2 regions of the Bacillus halotolerans genome follow, and region 1 is predicted to be linked to the other one. Evidence: a T-box and tRNA genes for the amino acid it is inferred to sense, from the RefSeq annotation. Region 1 holds a T-box; the other holds one or more tRNA genes.
The links. The T-box of region 1 lies ahead of trpS (tryptophan--tRNA ligase). A T-box ahead of a tRNA ligase gene usually reads a tRNA of that ligase, here a tRNA-Trp.

Region 1 (8,719 bases):
CTAGATCATCAGTCCCGAACCAGTGATCTTTTGAAGGCGGCTTATCCGCATTTAAGAGATTAGTAGTCGAATAATCATATTTTGAGAAAACAGGCGCAAAAATCGCCATGAGAATAATGAGAACAATAATAACAAGCCCGACCATCGCAAGCTTATTGCTGCGGAAGCGTAGCATCGCATCTTTCCAGAGGGAAAGGCTCTTTTTACTTATTTTCTCAGCATCGCCGGCATTCGCTGCGGCTGGTTCAAACATGTTTTTTGGAATGTTCTGCATGGCCTAGGCTCCTTTCTTTGCTTTGGAAAGCTTGATTCTTGGATCAATAATGCCGTATAACACGTCTACGATTAATACACATAAAAGCAGGATGACACTGAAGAACACCGTTACACCCATAATGACCGTATAATCACGGTTTGTAATACTGTTTACGAAGTGTGAACCAAGCCCCGGGATACCAAAAATGGTTTCAATGATAAAGCTTCCAGTTAAAACTTGAGCGGCCATAGGGCCCATATATGTAACGACTGGCAACAGCGCGTTTCGGATGGCGTGCCGCACTGTAACTGCAGGACGCGACAGCCCTTTCGCTTTCGCTGTACGAATATAATCACTGTTTAACACTTCAATCATGCTTGAACGGGAAAGTCTGGCAATAAACGCCATCGGCATGGAAGCAAGTGCGATGGAAGGCAAAAAGGTGTATGACCAGGACTCCCACCCCGCGACCGGAAACAGCTCAAGCTTCATGGAGAACACATATTGCAGCACAGCCGCCATGATAAAGCTCGGAACTGAAATACCAAAGATCGTTAAAATCGCGACGGTATAATCCTGCCATTTATTATGATAAAGGGCTGCAATCACCCCAAACAGTACACCAAACGCTAAAGCGAGGAGAATAGCTTCTGCTCCAAGAGTGAATGAAACGGGGAAACCTGAACTGATCAGGTCGTTAACACTCTGACCTTTATATTTAAATGACGGTCCGAAATCCCACATTGCAACTGATTTCAAATAGCTCGCATATTGTACAAACAGCGGCTTGTCCAGGCCATAATGCGCATTTAAGTTTGCTTCAATTTCAGGCGGAAGCTTTTTCTCACCTGAAAATGGCCCGCCCGGTGCTGCTTGCATTAAGAAGAATGTCACGGTTACAATCACAAATAATGTGATAATCATATAGACTAAACGTCTTCCGATATATTTTAGCAAGGGGGAACACCTCCATGGTTTTTACATTTTTACAATCCATCAGTAAGAAAGGTATATGGGAAATAGGTCCCCATATACCTTGAGGTTTTTGTTTTCACAAATAAGACTTATTGAAAGTACGAGTTTCTGAAATAAATTTCTCCGGTTCCAGTAATGATGGTTCCTTTCAGATTTTCGTCTTGCACCCAAGGAATCGTATAAAAATAAACTGGCGCTACTGGCATTTCATCAATGAAAATACCTTCTGCTTTTTTCAGCAGCTCAGCACGTTTAGTTGGATCAGTTTCAGTTTGTGACTGGTTCAGAAGTTTTTTGAATTCTGGATTTTCCCAGCCGGTATCGTTATTTCCTCCGTCTTTGTCACGGAACAGCTCAAGGAAGTTAATAGGATCATTGAAGTCGCCAAGCCAGCCCATACGGCCGATTTGATAATCTTGGCTGTGAAGCTTATCAATATATACATTCCATTCTGAGTTATCAAGCTCTACATCCACGCCTAAATTTTTCTTCCACATTTCTTGCACTGCTTGAGCGATTTTTGCATGTGCATCATCAGTGTTATAAGATAATTTGATTTTCGGCAGGTCAGATGCCTTGCTTAAGCCCATTTCTTTCAGGCCTTTTTCAAGGTATTCTTTTGCCGTTTTGACATCGTTGTCTTTGTAGTAGCCTTCTTTGTTATCTTCAAATCCCTTCATTGTCGGCGGCACCGCAGCCATTGCCGGGATTTGTTCACCCTGTGTAATGTTTTTAACAATCGATTGGCGGTCAATCGCATAAGATAATGCTTTACGGATATTGACGTTGTCTAACGGCTTCGCTTCAGTATTGAATTTGTACCAATACACACCTGCCATCGGCTCAACATGTAAAGAACCGTCTTTTTTCAAGCTAGGGAGCGATTCAGTCGGAAGCTGTCCGAGCGGCAAACCAGCCCAATCAAGTTCGCCAGCTTGGAATTTTTTCAGTTCAGTATTGTTGTTGTTGATCATAACCATATTGATTTTCTTCAGTTTGACTTTGTCTTTATCCCAGTATTGATCATTCTTTTCAAGATCGATAGATCCGCTGTGTTTCCATGCCGTCATCTTAAATGGCCCGTTTGACACATAATCGTCTCCGGCATTTGTGTTCCACTTTTTGTTTTTCTCTGCAATTTTTTTGTTAATCGGCATATAAGTATAAAATGCTGTTAATTCAGTGAAGTATGGAGTCGGGTTGTTTAGTTCAACCTTTAATGTCTTATCGTTTTCAGCTTTCACTGCCACATCATCAAGGCTGCCTTTACCGGTATTTGCCGCCTCAGCACCTTTTATGTAGTAGAGCTGGTAAGCGTATTGTGATTCGTTATTAGGATCAAGCGCCCATTTCCATGCATATTCAAAATCTTGCGCTGTGACAGGGTCACCGTTTGACCATTTTGCATCATCACGAATCGTAAACGTATAGGTTTTTCCATCTTTGCTTGTTTCAATTTTAGAAGCTGCGCCTTCTTCAGGTTCACCATCTGCATTAATACGTGTCAATCCTTCAAAAGTCTGACGGATAACCCCGCCTGATACCGAGTCATTTGCCAATCCGGGATGTAAGGAGAACGGCTCAGTTTTAATATTAATGTTAAGAGTCGTCTTCCCTTTGCTGTCTTTTTTCCCATCACCGTTTGAACCGCTGCCGCCAAAGCCGCATGCGCTCAGCACGAGAGTGAAAATGAGCATTAACGTGACAATCGACCAACGTTTTTTCATATCCACAAACCCCCTAATAATCATTTTTTCAGCTCCTTACGGCTAAATCCTCAGAAATATCAGACAAATGAACCTAAGTTTACATAACTTTTATTCTGTTCCGTCTTTTCTGATTATTTTTGTAAAAAAGCTGTAACAATAGAGTGAACAAGTTCATTATAATGAAACAAATTCTTTATTGCAATATTATTTTATCAATTTAAAATTTTTAAACTTCGTTAGTTTTTCTGCCAATAACGCGATATCCTTCTGCCGTTTAAAGCATAAATTGATTAAAAACTATTTTAGAAGTTTCCAATCCATATTGCTTTATACATATAATATCTGGCTGTTTAACTGCTGAGAGCGGTTATCATTTGGGCGATTTATAACTGTTCTTTTATTTATATCATTACAATTTTCATGCAAAAAGAACGTTTTTTCAGGATGACAATTGGTTATAATTGATTTATAATGAAGCAATCAAAAGAAAAGCTTGCTATGAAAAAGAGTAGTACACATTTCACCCGTTTGAAGAGAGTCTGCGGTGCTGGGAGCAGATATCGGGCAATGTGGAATGGACTTTGGAGCAGCTGACCGAACCAAAAAGTAGGCTCAGCCGGAGCAGTCTCCGTTACAAACGTCAGAGTGATTCCATTTTAATGGAATAATCAGGGTGGTACCACGGTTCATTCGTCCCTTTTTTACAGGGGAAGAATGAGCCTTTTTTATTATGTTCTAAGAAATGAGGTTGATTTTCCAATGAAACAGACGATTTTTTCAGGCATCCAGCCAAGCGGTTCCGTTACACTCGGCAACTACATCGGTGCAATGAAGCAGTTTGTCGAACTGCAGCATGATTATAACAGCTATTTTTGCATCGTAGACCAGCATGCGATCACAGTGCCTCAGGATCGGCTTCAGCTGAGAAAAAACATCCGCAGTCTGGCTGCGCTTTATCTAGCTGTCGGTCTCGACCCTGAAAAGGCAACACTGTTTATTCAATCAGAGGTTCCCGCACATGCACAGGCCGGTTGGATGATGCAGTGCGTCGCTTATATCGGCGAGCTTGAACGAATGACTCAATTTAAGGACAAGTCAAATGGCAAAGAAGCAGTTGTCTCGGGCCTATTAACGTACCCGCCGCTGATGGCTGCTGACATTCTGCTGTACGGAACAGATCTTGTGCCTGTCGGCGAGGATCAAAAGCAGCATCTTGAGCTGACACGAAACCTTGCAGAGCGCTTTAACAAAAAATATAACGACATCTTTACAATTCCGGAAGTGAAGATTCCAAAAGTAGGCGCCCGGATCATGTCTCTGACTGACCCGCTGAAGAAAATGAGTAAATCTGATCCGAACCAGAAATCTTTTATTACATTGCTGGACGAACCAAAGCAGCTTGAAAAGAAAATCAAAAGCGCTGTGACAGATTCTGAAGGTATTGTAAAATTTGATAAAGAAAACAAACCGGGAGTTTCCAACCTTCTTACGATTTATTCAATTCTCGGCAATACGACGATTGAAGAACTTGAAGCGAAATACGAAGGAAAAGGCTATGGCGAGTTCAAAGGTGATTTGGCAGAAGTGGTAGTCGGTGCATTGAAGCCAATTCAAGACCGTTATCATGAACTGATTGAGTCCGAAGAATTAGACCGGATTCTTGATGAAGGCGCTGAGCGGGCGAACCGAACAGCAAACAAAATGCTCAAAAAAATGGAAAATGCCATGGGTCTCGGCCGAAAAAGACGATAACAAAAAGACCGCTCTTGCGATTTGCAAAGAGCGGTTTTTTTTAATTTACCTTTGATTCATTTTCTATTTCCCAAAGCTTCTCAAAAAAAGGCTGTCCTTTGATCAGGTTTTCGCAAAAAGCCAAATGCTTGTCCGACCAGCCTTCAATGGTTTCGTTATACAGCATGTCCCAAATCTCTTCAAAGCTCATCCGTTTGATTTGTTCATACATATGCGGGTTCCACTCTGTGTACCAGTAACCAATCTCCGCACGGTTTTTCAGCCCTTTTAATTGATCCAGCGCCATAAACATAAGCTGCTTAATTTGCCGCTCTTTTCTCGTTAATCCTCTGACGTGCTCTGGTGCCAATGATAAGATATGATATTCTTTTGAAGACTCCAGCTTCTTCGGCTCAAATTCATACGTTTCCGGCTCTACATCTTTCACCATTTCATACACGAGCTGCTCCTGGCGCGGAATAAGGCGGCTTTTTCTGACAGGGATCGTGTAGCCGATTGTATCAACAGCCAAAATGCCGATTCCGTCCGTCACAACAAAACAATACTCCAGCTTTGTGCGTTCATGATTTTTGCGAATGTACGATTTTTGATGAACCTCTTCAAGCAAATCTTTTGGAAGCTCTGACAAATCGTTTTCTATGTAATGAAACAATACTGACGGCACCCTTAAGAGAGGCACCTGATCCAAAAGCTCAACCGTATCTTCCTTGCGCCATTCATGAAAGTGGCATACATTGTAGCCATTTTCTTCCCCTTCAAACCAATTGACCCACACATCATGAAGAAATAACATCTCTAACCCCTCACTTTATAAAAACTGTTGTCCACAGTATAGGCAAGGTGCAGAGAAATTATTCCATAGAGATTGAGGAAATCTGGAATAACTGGGTTTCTGTTAGAAACACAAAAAGCAGACTTCCTCGTATATTTTCTGACAAAGGAAATCTGCTTACTCTAGGGATTCGTTACATTTTCTAACGAACATGATTTTCATTTTTATTTAATATTTTTAGGATCAAGAGCATCCCGCAAACCGTCTCCGACAAAGTTGAAGCACAGCACGGTAATTAAAATAAATAGCCCGGGAAATAATGGGTACCACCATGCTTGAATCATCACTGTGAAATTTTGTGCGTCTTGAAGCATATTTCCCCAGCTTGCGATTGGCGGCTGAATCCCGAAGCCTAAGTAGCTCAGCGCGGACTCAGCGAGAATAACTGAACCTACCTTTAATGTTGCTGACACAATAATCGGTCCTAATGCATTGGGGAGAATATGTGAAAAGATAATTTTGTGAGTCTTCGTTCCGATTGTTTTAGCAGCCAGAACGTATTCCCTTGAACGAAGCGATAGAAACTCTCCTCTTACCAATCGTGCCGTTGTTGTCCAGCCGGTGAGACAGAAAATTAAAATTAGTTTGTCCACGCCAGGCTTAAAAATGGTAACCAGCGTGATCAGCAAGAAAATATCCGGAATGGATAATACAATGTCGACTAAACGCATAATGACAGCGTCGACAATTCCTCTGAAATAACCTGCTAACGCCCCTAATACAGTTCCGATTAAAATAGAACCGACTACAGAAGCAAAACCGACCAATAAAGAGACGCGCGCTCCATACAAAATCCGGCTGAAAATATCGCGGCCGAATTTATCCGTTCCCATCAAATGTTCAAGGCCCGGCGCTTTATACTTATCAAGCAAGCTTTGCTGTTCTTGGGGGTAAGGTGCAATCAAAGGAGCGAAAACAGCCGACATAACAATGATAAACAGAATGACGGCACCTAGAATGGCCAGCTTGTTTTTCGAAAATTTTTCCCAGAAGATCTTGGTCATCGTCTCTGGTTTTTTCGAAATGTTTTCTTTTAGTCTGATCTCCGGCGAGGGAGTTGTTTGCAGCTCTGACATCTCTGTTTCCCTCCTCTTAATATTCGATCCGCGGATCAACAATCGCGTAAAGGATGTCTGCAATGAGGTTTCCGACCACGACAAGCACTGCCGAAATCACGGTCATTGCCATAATAACCGGATAATCACGCTGGAATGCCGAATCGACAAACAGTTTTCCCAGCCCCGGCCAAGTGAAAATCTGCTCTACGACAACCGCTCCGCCGATAAAAGAGGGAATCATTAAACCGAAGATCGTAATAACAGGCAATAGCGCATTCCGCAAGCCATGCTTAAATAGCACGCGATTTTCTTTAAAGCCTTTTGATCTGGCTGTTCGGATATAGTCTTGGTTTAACACATCAAGCATATTTGACCTTGTATATCTCGTTAAGCCAGCCATATCTGCCGTAGCTAACACAAATGCGGGTAATAACAAATGATGAATCCGGTCTAATAAGCTAAAATCCGTGTTAAGAGTAGCGACTCCCCCAGTTGGGAACCAGCCGAGGTTCACAGCAAATACCATAATTAAAATCAGACCGAACCAAAAGTTCGGAATGGCTAAACCGATAAATGAAGTAAATGTAATGCCATAATCCAGTTTTGAATAAGGTTTTTTTGCAGAAATCACACCAAATGGGATTGAAATGATCAGCGCCAAAATCGTCGACACCAGCATAAGGAGGAGTGTGTTAGGCAGCCTTGCTATAATCAGCTCTGAAACAGGCGTTCCTTTTCTGATAATGGACGTTCCGAAATCCCCTTGAACCATATTGCCGAGCCACTTTAAATATTGAACGTATTCCGGGTCATTCAGGCCGTATTTTTCAATAAACTGTGCTCTGTCTGCCTGGCTGATGGTAGGGTCCATCATAAGCGTCATCGGATCTCCAGGAGCCGCTTTCATAATGACAAAAGACAAAATTGTAATTCCTAATAAGATAGGAATCGAAGCTAATGTTCTTCGAATGATATATGTAACCATATTCTTGTCCCCTTTGTGGTTCTTTTTCAATATAGATGGGGAAGGAAATTCGCTCCCTCCCCTTCAAGGGAAAATTATTGGGCAAGCCACCATTTTTCAATCTGATATAGTTCACGTTTTGGATGATACACATACCCCTCTAAGTTAGCTGGCATCGCCATATGGTTGTTTGGATAATAAAGGAAGGTATACGGCTGATCTTCAGCAAGCTTTTGGTAAATCTTCTCATACGCTTTAGAGTATTGCTCACGGTCACTGATCGATTTTGCAGCTTTCAGAAGTTTATCGACCTCTGGATTTTTATACCACATGTTATTTAAGCCTTTTTCAGACTGGCTTGAATGGAAAATATCGTAATGATCCGGGAATGTGGACAGGCTCCAGCCTAATACCATTGCGTCATAGTCCCAATTAGGGGCGCTGGTTTGCTCAACAAGCGCACTCCATTCCACGATTTGCGGCGTTACTTTAATACCGACTTTCTTCAGCTGCTCTTGAACAACAACTGCAATATCTTCACGCACCTTATTTCCTTGGTTCGTTTTCAGCGTAAACTCGAATTTTTTGCCGTCTTTATCTAAGATGCCGTCACCGTCAGTATCTTCCCAGCCGGCTTCTTTCAGCATCTTCTTCGCTTTCTTCACATTGTATTTAAATTTAGGCACTTCTACGCCTTTCGGATAGTTCCAGGAAGCCGGACTTTCCGGGATATAAGCGACCTCTCCGTCGCCATCCAATACAGTTTCCACCATCGTTTCACGATCTAACGCTGTGGTAAGCGCCTGGCGCACTTTTTTGTCTTTAAAGAGCTCGTTTTTCTCATTCCAGCCGATATATGAGTAGCTAAGCGCCAAGTCTGTTACAACCTTGACATTATTAAACGATTCAGCTGTCTTATAATCAGTTGACGGAACGTTAAAGAAATCAATATCCCCCGCTTGAAGCTGGGCAACCGCAGCATTGGCATCAGGAATGATTTTATACGTGACACTGTCTAAATACGGGCGCCCGTCATAGTAATCATCATTGGCAACGAGCTTCACGTATTGCCCATCTTTCCATTCTTTAAATTTGAAAGGCCCTGAGCCGATCGGATTTTTCCTGTTAAATTCATTATCTTCAAGCTGCGCAACCGGTACATCTTTTAAAATA
Region 2 (8,719 bases), 280 kb from region 1:
TTAATTAGAAGATACGTTGAAGGAAAAGCTTTCTTTGAAGCCAATCAATTTTTAGATGCCTACAATGCAGTAGTCCATGCATTGCATCATCTAGCACGTATTGAAGTAATCGACAGAGGATTCCATCCGGAAACCACTGTGTGGAGTCAAGTGCGTCAGATGGAGCCTCAAGTGTACAAATTATATTCCGAGCTGATTGAAAGCCACGAAAGCTTGGAAAAAAGGCTTGAATTATTATTCTTAGCAAATGATTTTCTGATTCATTCTAAAGCTGAGATTGGTTCAGCACATCTTTTCGAAGTGATGAAAGAAAAGGACATCTGGCAATTTAGCGAGCTTCTTCAGCATCCTGGCTTAAAACATTTTACTCAAGACCTTGGCGTCATGCTTGATTACCTGACAGAAAAAGGTCTTATCAGCGTGTGCCGAATTGAAACCAAGGGACAGGCTGTCTTTCATCGAGGATATTCTTTTAAAAAAGATGTTGACTCTGATTCCTGAGCATGGTATATTATTAAACGTCGCTGATGCGCTTCTGAAAAAATAAGCTCACAGCGGCGGAGAAATAAAATAAAAAACATTTGACAAAACAAAGTCGAAATGTTATACTGAAAAAGTCGCTTCTTAAAGAAGTGGTGGATGATCTTTGAAAACTAAACAAGACAAAACGTACCTGTTAATTCAAGTTTTATTATAAATCGCACAGCGATGTGCGTAGTCAGTCAAACTGAGGTCTGCACGATGCAGATCACGCAGATGTTGCCACAGGATGTGTGGAACTTAATCTGCGATCCATTTATCGGAGAGTTTGATCCTGGCTCAGGACGAACGCTGGCGGCGTGCCTAATACATGCAAGTCGAGCGGACAGATGGGAGCTTGCTCCCTGATGTTAGCGGCGGACGGGTGAGTAACACGTGGGTAACCTGCCTGTAAGACTGGGATAACTCCGGGAAACCGGGGCTAATACCGGATGCTTGTTTGAACCGCATGGTTCAAACATAAAAGGTGGCTTCGGCTACCACTTACAGATGGACCCGCGGCGCATTAGCTAGTTGGTGAGGTAATGGCTCACCAAGGCAACGATGCGTAGCCGACCTGAGAGGGTGATCGGCCACACTGGGACTGAGACACGGCCCAGACTCCTACGGGAGGCAGCAGTAGGGAATCTTCCGCAATGGACGAAAGTCTGACGGAGCAACGCCGCGTGAGTGATGAAGGTTTTCGGATCGTAAAGCTCTGTTGTTAGGGAAGAACAAGTACCGTTCGAATAGGGCGGTACCTTGACGGTACCTAACCAGAAAGCCACGGCTAACTACGTGCCAGCAGCCGCGGTAATACGTAGGTGGCAAGCGTTGTCCGGAATTATTGGGCGTAAAGGGCTCGCAGGCGGTTCCTTAAGTCTGATGTGAAAGCCCCCGGCTCAACCGGGGAGGGTCATTGGAAACTGGGGAACTTGAGTGCAGAAGAGGAGAGTGGAATTCCACGTGTAGCGGTGAAATGCGTAGAGATGTGGAGGAACACCAGTGGCGAAGGCGACTCTCTGGTCTGTAACTGACGCTGAGGAGCGAAAGCGTGGGGAGCGAACAGGATTAGATACCCTGGTAGTCCACGCCGTAAACGATGAGTGCTAAGTGTTAGGGGGTTTCCGCCCCTTAGTGCTGCAGCTAACGCATTAAGCACTCCGCCTGGGGAGTACGGTCGCAAGACTGAAACTCAAAGGAATTGACGGGGGCCCGCACAAGCGGTGGAGCATGTGGTTTAATTCGAAGCAACGCGAAGAACCTTACCAGGTCTTGACATCCTCTGACAATCCTAGAGATAGGACGTCCCCTTCGGGGGCAGAGTGACAGGTGGTGCATGGTTGTCGTCAGCTCGTGTCGTGAGATGTTGGGTTAAGTCCCGCAACGAGCGCAACCCTTGATCTTAGTTGCCAGCATTCAGTTGGGCACTCTAAGGTGACTGCCGGTGACAAACCGGAGGAAGGTGGGGATGACGTCAAATCATCATGCCCCTTATGACCTGGGCTACACACGTGCTACAATGGACAGAACAAAGGGCAGCGAAACCGCGAGGTTAAGCCAATCCCACAAATCTGTTCTCAGTTCGGATCGCAGTCTGCAACTCGACTGCGTGAAGCTGGAATCGCTAGTAATCGCGGATCAGCATGCCGCGGTGAATACGTTCCCGGGCCTTGTACACACCGCCCGTCACACCACGAGAGTTTGTAACACCCGAAGTCGGTGAGGTAACCTTTATGGAGCCAGCCGCCGAAGGTGGGACAGATGATTGGGGTGAAGTCGTAACAAGGTAGCCGTATCGGAAGGTGCGGCTGGATCACCTCCTTTCTAAGGATATTTACGGAATATAAGACCTTGGGTCTTATAAACAGAACGTTCCCTGTCTTGTTTAGTTTTGAAGGATCATTCCTTCGAAACGTGTTCTTTGAAAACTAGATAACAGTAGACATCACATTCAATTAGTAACACAAGATATCACATAGTGATTCTTTTTAACGGTTAAGTTAGAAAGGGCGCACGGTGGATGCCTTGGCACTAGGAGCCGATGAAGGACGGGACGAACACCGATATGCTTCGGGGAGCTGTAAGCAAGCTTTGATCCGGAGATTTCCGAATGGGGAAACCCACCACTCGTAATGGAGTGGTATCCATATCTGAATTCATAGGATATGAGAAGGCAGACCCGGGGAACTGAAACATCTAAGTACCCGGAGGAAGAGAAAGCAAATGCGATTCCCTGAGTAGCGGCGAGCGAAACGGGATTAGCCCAAACCAAGAGGCTTGCCTCTTGGGGTTGTAGGACACTCTATACGGAGTTACAAAGGAACGAGGTAGATGAAGAGGTCTGGAAAGGCCCGCCATAGGAGGTAACAGCCCTGTAGTCAAAACTTCGTTCTCTCCAGAGTGGATCCTGAGTACGGCGGAACACGTGAAATTCCGTCGGAATCCGGGAGGACCATCTCCCAAGGCTAAATACTCCCTAGTGACCGATAGTGAACCAGTACCGTGAGGGAAAGGTGAAAAGCACCCCGGAAGGGGAGTGAAAGAGATCCTGAAACCGTGTGCCTACAAGTAGTCAGAGCCCGTTAACGGGTGATGGCGTGCCTTTTGTAGAATGAACCGGCGAGTTACGATCCCGTGCAAGGTTAAGCAGAAGATGCGGAGCCGCAGCGAAAGCGAGTCTGAATAGGGCGCATGAGTACGTGGTCGTAGACCCGAAACCAGGTGATCTACCCATGTCCAGGGTGAAGTTCAGGTAACACTGAATGGAGGCCCGAACCCACGCACGTTGAAAAGTGCGGGGATGAGGTGTGGGTAGGGGTGAAATGCCAATCGAACCTGGAGATAGCTGGTTCTCTCCGAAATAGCTTTAGGGCTAGCCTCAAGGTAAGAGTCTTGGAGGTAGAGCACTGATTGGACTAGGGGCCCCTACCGGGTTACCGAATTCAGTCAAACTCCGAATGCCAATGACTTATCCTTGGGAGTCAGACTGCGAGTGATAAGATCCGTAGTCGAAAGGGAAACAGCCCAGACCGCCAGCTAAGGTCCCAAAGTATACGTTAAGTGGAAAAGGATGTGGAGTTGCTTAGACAACCAGGATGTTGGCTTAGAAGCAGCCACCATTTAAAGAGTGCGTAATAGCTCACTGGTCGAGTGACTCTGCGCCGAAAATGTACCGGGGCTAAACGTATCACCGAAGCTGCGGACTGTTCTTCGAACAGTGGTAGGAGAGCGTTCTAAGGGCTGTGAAGCCAGACCGGAAGGACTGGTGGAGCGCTTAGAAGTGAGAATGCCGGTATGAGTAGCGAAAGAGGGGTGAGAATCCCCTCCACCGAATGCCTAAGGTTTCCTGAGGAAGGCTCGTCCGCTCAGGGTTAGTCGGGACCTAAGCCGAGGCCGAAAGGCGTAGGCGATGGACAACAGGTTGATATTCCTGTACCACCTCCTCACCATTTGAGCAATGGGGGGACGCAGGAGGATAGGGTAAGCGCGGTATTGGATATCCGCGTCCAAGCAGTTAGGCTGGGAAATAGGCAAATCCGTTTCCCATAAGGCTGAGCTGTGATGGCGAGCGAAATATAGTAGCGAAGTTCCTGATTCCACACTGCCAAGAAAAGCCTCTAGCGAGGTGAGAGGTGCCCGTACCGCAAACCGACACAGGTAGGCGAGGAGAGAATCCTAAGGTGATCGAGAGAACTCTCGTTAAGGAACTCGGCAAAATGACCCCGTAACTTCGGGAGAAGGGGTGCTCTGTTAGGGTGCAAGCCCGAGAGAGCCGCAGTGAATAGGCCCAGGCGACTGTTTAGCAAAAACACAGGTCTCTGCGAAGCCGTAAGGCGAAGTATAGGGGCTGACGCCTGCCCGGTGCTGGAAGGTTAAGAGGAGCGCTTAGCGTAAGCGAAGGTGCGAATTGAAGCCCCAGTAAACGGCGGCCGTAACTATAACGGTCCTAAGGTAGCGAAATTCCTTGTCGGGTAAGTTCCGACCCGCACGAAAGGCGCAACGATCTGGGCACTGTCTCAACGAGAGACTCGGTGAAATTATAGTACCTGTGAAGATGCAGGTTACCCGCGACAGGACGGAAAGACCCCGTGGAGCTTTACTGCAGCCTGATATTGAATGTTGGTACAGCTTGTACAGGATAGGTAGGAGCCTTGGAAACCGGAGCGCCAGCTTCGGTGGAGGCATCGGTGGGATACTACCCTGGCTGTATTGACCTTCTAACCCGCCGCCCTTATCGGGCGGGGAGACAGTGTCAGGTGGGCAGTTTGACTGGGGCGGTCGCCTCCTAAAAGGTAACGGAGGCGCCCAAAGGTTCCCTCAGAATGGTTGGAAATCATTCGCAGAGTGTAAAGGCACAAGGGAGCTTGACTGCGAGACCTACAAGTCGAGCAGGGACGAAAGTCGGGCTTAGTGATCCGGTGGTTCCGCATGGAAGGGCCATCGCTCAACGGATAAAAGCTACCCCGGGGATAACAGGCTTATCTCCCCCAAGAGTCCACATCGACGGGGAGGTTTGGCACCTCGATGTCGGCTCATCGCATCCTGGGGCTGTAGTCGGTCCCAAGGGTTGGGCTGTTCGCCCATTAAAGCGGTACGCGAGCTGGGTTCAGAACGTCGTGAGACAGTTCGGTCCCTATCCGTCGCGGGCGCAGGAAATTTGAGAGGAGCTGTCCTTAGTACGAGAGGACCGGGATGGACGCACCGCTGGTGTACCAGTTGTTCTGCCAAGGGCATCGCTGGGTAGCTATGTGCGGACGGGATAAGTGCTGAAAGCATCTAAGCATGAAGCCCCCCTCAAGATGAGATTTCCCATTCCGCAAGGAAGTAAGATCCCTGAAAGATGATCAGGTTGATAGGTCTGAGGTGGAAGTGTGGCGACACATGGAGCTGACAGATACTAATCGATCGAGGACTTAACCTAATTTCTAATGATGTCACACCTGTTATCTAGTTTTGAGAGAATATCTCAAAAAAACTCTTGACTTTTCAAGATATACATAGTATAATGTTAAATGTCACTGAGATTGTCTGGTGATGATGGCGAAGAGGTCACACCCGTTCCCATGCCGAACACGGAAGTTAAGCTCTTCAGCGCCGATGGTAGTCGGGGGTTTCCCCCTGTGAGAGTAGGACATCGCCAGGCAGACTTCATTCCGCAGTAGCTCAGTGGTAGAGCTATCGGCTGTTAACCGATCGGTCGTAGGTTCGAATCCTACCTGCGGAGCCATTATTGGAGAGCTGTCCGAGTGGTCGAAGGAGCACGATTGGAAATCGTGTAGGCGGTCAACTCCGTCTCAAGGGTTCGAATCCCTTGCTCTCCGCCACTGATATTTATACATAATCACAATTGAAAGTCTGGGCCCGTTGGTCAAGCGGTTAAGACACCGCCCTTTCACGGCGGTAACACGGGTTCGAATCCCGTACGGGTCATTATATGATGGAGGATTAGCTCAGCTGGGAGAGCATCTGCCTTACAAGCAGAGGGTCGGCGGTTCGAGCCCGTCATCCTCCACCATTATCATCGCGGGGTGGAGCAGTTCGGTAGCTCGTCGGGCTCATAACCCGAAGGTCGCAGGTTCAAATCCTGCCCCCGCAACCAATTAAAATCAAATGGTCCGGTAGTTCAGTTGGTTAGAATGCCTGCCTGTCACGCAGGAGGTCGCGGGTTCGAGTCCCGTCCGGACCGCCATTTAAATAATAAGGCTCGGTAGCTCAGTTGGTAGAGCAACGGACTGAAAATCCGTGTGTCGGCGGTTCGATTCCGTCCCGAGCCACCACCTATGCCGGTGTAGCTCAATTGGTAGAGCAACTGACTTGTAATCAGTAGGTTGGGGGTTCAAGTCCTCTTGCCGGCACTGTTTTTTCAAAACTTAATGTGGAGGGGTAGCGAAGTGGCTAAACGCGGCGGACTGTAAATCCGCTCCCTCAGGGTTCGGCAGTTCGAATCTGCCCCCCTCCACCATTTATAGGGGCATAGTTTAACGGTAGAACAGAGGTCTCCAAAACCTCCGGTGTGGGTTCGATTCCTACTGCCCCTGCCAAATTTATGACATCTTGAGATTATGGCGGTTGTGGCGAAGTGGTTAACGCACCAGATTGTGGCTCTGGCACTCGTGGGTTCGATTCCCATCAATCGCCCCATATTATCATTGGGCTATAGCCAAGCGGTAAGGCAACGGACTTTGACTCCGTCATGCGTTGGTTCGAATCCAGCTAGCCCAGTCTCACTTTTTTATATCAATTGAATATAATGTATTAAGTCCCTTAAGATGCGGAAGTAGTTCAGTGGTAGAACACCACCTTGCCAAGGTGGGGGTCGCGGGTTCGAATCCCGTCTTCCGCTCCAATTACGGCGGCATAGCCAAGTGGTAAGGCAGAGGTCTGCAAAACCTTTATCCCCGGTTCGAATCCGGGTGTCGCCTTTCTTTTGCCGGGGTGGTGGAATTGGCAGACACACAGGACTTAAAATCCTGCGGTAGGTGACTACCGTGCCGGTTCAAGTCCGGCCCTCGGCACCAATTTTACTTACTTGATAAGTTAAATTGGTGTTTGTGCTTGAAAATATAATGAAGCTAATCATATCAATGATCTACTTATGTAGATCATTTTTTTATTGTATGAAAGTGTCGATGTAAGCATTGGGCTGTATTTCATAAAAAGTCGCTTTAGCCCTTTATTATTATATTCCCCAAAAAACTTTTTGAAATACATTGACACTTTATCATATCCATGATATATTTATATTCGTCGGTTAGATACGACGTAAAACTTGCCGGTGTGGCGGAATTGGCAGACGCGCACGACTCAAAATCGTGTTCCTTCTGGAGTGTCGGTTCGACCCCGACCACCGGTATACAAAAGAACCCCGTTTCTTACTTATGTAAGAAACGGGGTTTCGTTTTTATTAAAAGAAGGAGCCTATATTAATAAGCAGAGGCTCCTTTTTGTTATTTACTCAGCATATTGGTCGATGATCTCTTCTAAGACCTCTTCAAGTTGTTCGATATCATCAAGCTCTGATTGTCTGAAACGGACACGTACGAGCTGCTCTCCGTCATTATACATCTCTTCCAGCCATCCACGCAGGCCTCTTGCCCGGCGATCAACTTCGAAAATAATTTCTAAACCGTCTTCCTCTAAAAGAAAAATAAGCTCTAATTCATCAAGCATCTGACGGTAATAGCCTGATGTTGGAACAAACTCAAATTCTTGAACGAAAGGCAGACGGCGCTGGAAGTAAGATGCCTGTTCACAGTCTGCTTCGTTAAGACGGAAGCCAAGGTTCTCAATTGCTTCTAATACATTTTCAACCCAAGGATGTGCTTCTACGAAGATACGATCGTGATCTGATTTATCAATACCGCCTTGAATGTCAAGGTCTGTCACTACTGCGACTTCTACCTTCCCTACAGTAATCGGTGTATCAAGAGGCAGGATGAAGGAGAACGGAAATTGATGTTCTTCCCCAGGCTGAATGGTGAATGAACCAGTTACCCGAAAAGAATGAATTGTTGCGTGTTTCCGGCGCTCTTCATCGTCTTTTACAATGACATATCTTGTGTTGAGCTGTAAATCAATATAACGGATATCCTGGGCGATTTTCCCGCCTTTTACATGTACAGTTCCGCGGACTTCTTCTCCTGGACAATACGCATCTTTCTCCAAAATGGTATCGACTTTTGCTGCACCGATGCCGGCACTTGCGGCAAGTTTCTTAAAAAATGACATATTAGATCTTCCCCTTTTTCTTTTTCTCAACAGTTATACGTGGGAAGAAGGAAAAAAGGTTCATTTATTTTGAAATAAATGAACCTTTTTTCCTATATTCGTTTATCTGAGGGACAGACTAAAAGTGATGCTTAAGTATAGGAGGAGATATGAATGAATAAAGAAACGATGGTCGCTGATGAATTACATAGAATGTTTTTAGCTGGTGAGCTGCAAATCACAGTCGAGGAGGACATTAACAATCTTTCAGAAAGACTGAGAAGCGGTGAACTCAGATTAGACAGTTTGACCGGGGAAGACGCGTTTATAAAAGAAACAGTAAACGAAGCGTTAAGAAGAGTGGAGCAATAAAATAGAGAGACGGCTTCTCAAAATGAGAGACCGTCTTTTTTTATGGTTTAAGAAGCACTTTAATGGCTCCGTCTGTTTTCGTATCAAACACCTCATAACCGTGCTTTGCTTGATCTAA

Region 2: it encodes a tRNA-Trp, which carries the amino acid that the T-box ahead of trpS (tryptophan--tRNA ligase) is inferred to sense. The anticodon was not compared.

The regions. Positions count from the first base shown of each region.
Region 1 covers NZ_CP029364.1:767,017-775,735, forward strand. Annotated here, with positions in the region: gene oppC (oligopeptide ABC transporter permease OppC) at 1-274, opposite strand, end outside; gene oppB (oligopeptide ABC transporter permease OppB) at 278-1,213, opposite strand; gene oppA (oligopeptide ABC transporter substrate-binding protein OppA) at 1,321-2,958, opposite strand; T-box leader at 3,430-3,641, shown strand; gene trpS (tryptophan--tRNA ligase) at 3,700-4,692, shown strand; gene DIC78_RS03875 (YjbA family protein) at 4,733-5,485, opposite strand; gene appC (oligopeptide ABC transporter permease AppC) at 5,689-6,600, opposite strand; gene DIC78_RS03885 (ABC transporter permease) at 6,617-7,567, opposite strand; gene DIC78_RS03890 (peptide-binding protein) at 7,642-8,719, opposite strand, start outside.
Region 2 covers NZ_CP029364.1:1,043,837-1,052,555, reverse strand. Annotated here, with positions in the region: gene DIC78_RS05375 (nucleotidyltransferase-like protein) at 1-501, shown strand, start outside; rRNA gene DIC78_RS05370 (16S ribosomal RNA) at 797-2,346, shown strand; rRNA gene DIC78_RS05365 (23S ribosomal RNA) at 2,516-5,443, shown strand; rRNA gene rrf (5S ribosomal RNA) at 5,550-5,665, shown strand; tRNA gene DIC78_RS05355 (tRNA-Asn) at 5,675-5,749, shown strand; tRNA gene DIC78_RS05350 (tRNA-Ser) at 5,755-5,846, shown strand; tRNA gene DIC78_RS05345 (tRNA-Glu) at 5,881-5,952, shown strand; tRNA gene DIC78_RS05340 (tRNA-Val) at 5,962-6,037, shown strand; tRNA gene DIC78_RS05335 (tRNA-Met) at 6,045-6,121, shown strand; tRNA gene DIC78_RS05330 (tRNA-Asp) at 6,135-6,211, shown strand; tRNA gene DIC78_RS05325 (tRNA-Phe) at 6,224-6,299, shown strand; tRNA gene DIC78_RS05320 (tRNA-Thr) at 6,305-6,377, shown strand; tRNA gene DIC78_RS05315 (tRNA-Tyr) at 6,400-6,484, shown strand; tRNA gene DIC78_RS05310 (tRNA-Trp) at 6,490-6,563, shown strand; tRNA gene DIC78_RS05305 (tRNA-His) at 6,588-6,663, shown strand; tRNA gene DIC78_RS05300 (tRNA-Gln) at 6,673-6,744, shown strand; tRNA gene DIC78_RS05295 (tRNA-Gly) at 6,794-6,868, shown strand; tRNA gene DIC78_RS05290 (tRNA-Cys) at 6,874-6,944, shown strand; tRNA gene DIC78_RS05285 (tRNA-Leu) at 6,952-7,040, shown strand; tRNA gene DIC78_RS05280 (tRNA-Leu) at 7,294-7,375, shown strand; gene spo0M (sporulation control protein Spo0M) at 7,474-8,250, opposite strand; gene DIC78_RS05270 (hypothetical protein) at 8,404-8,601, shown strand; gene DIC78_RS05265 (zinc-dependent alcohol dehydrogenase) at 8,642-8,719, opposite strand, start outside.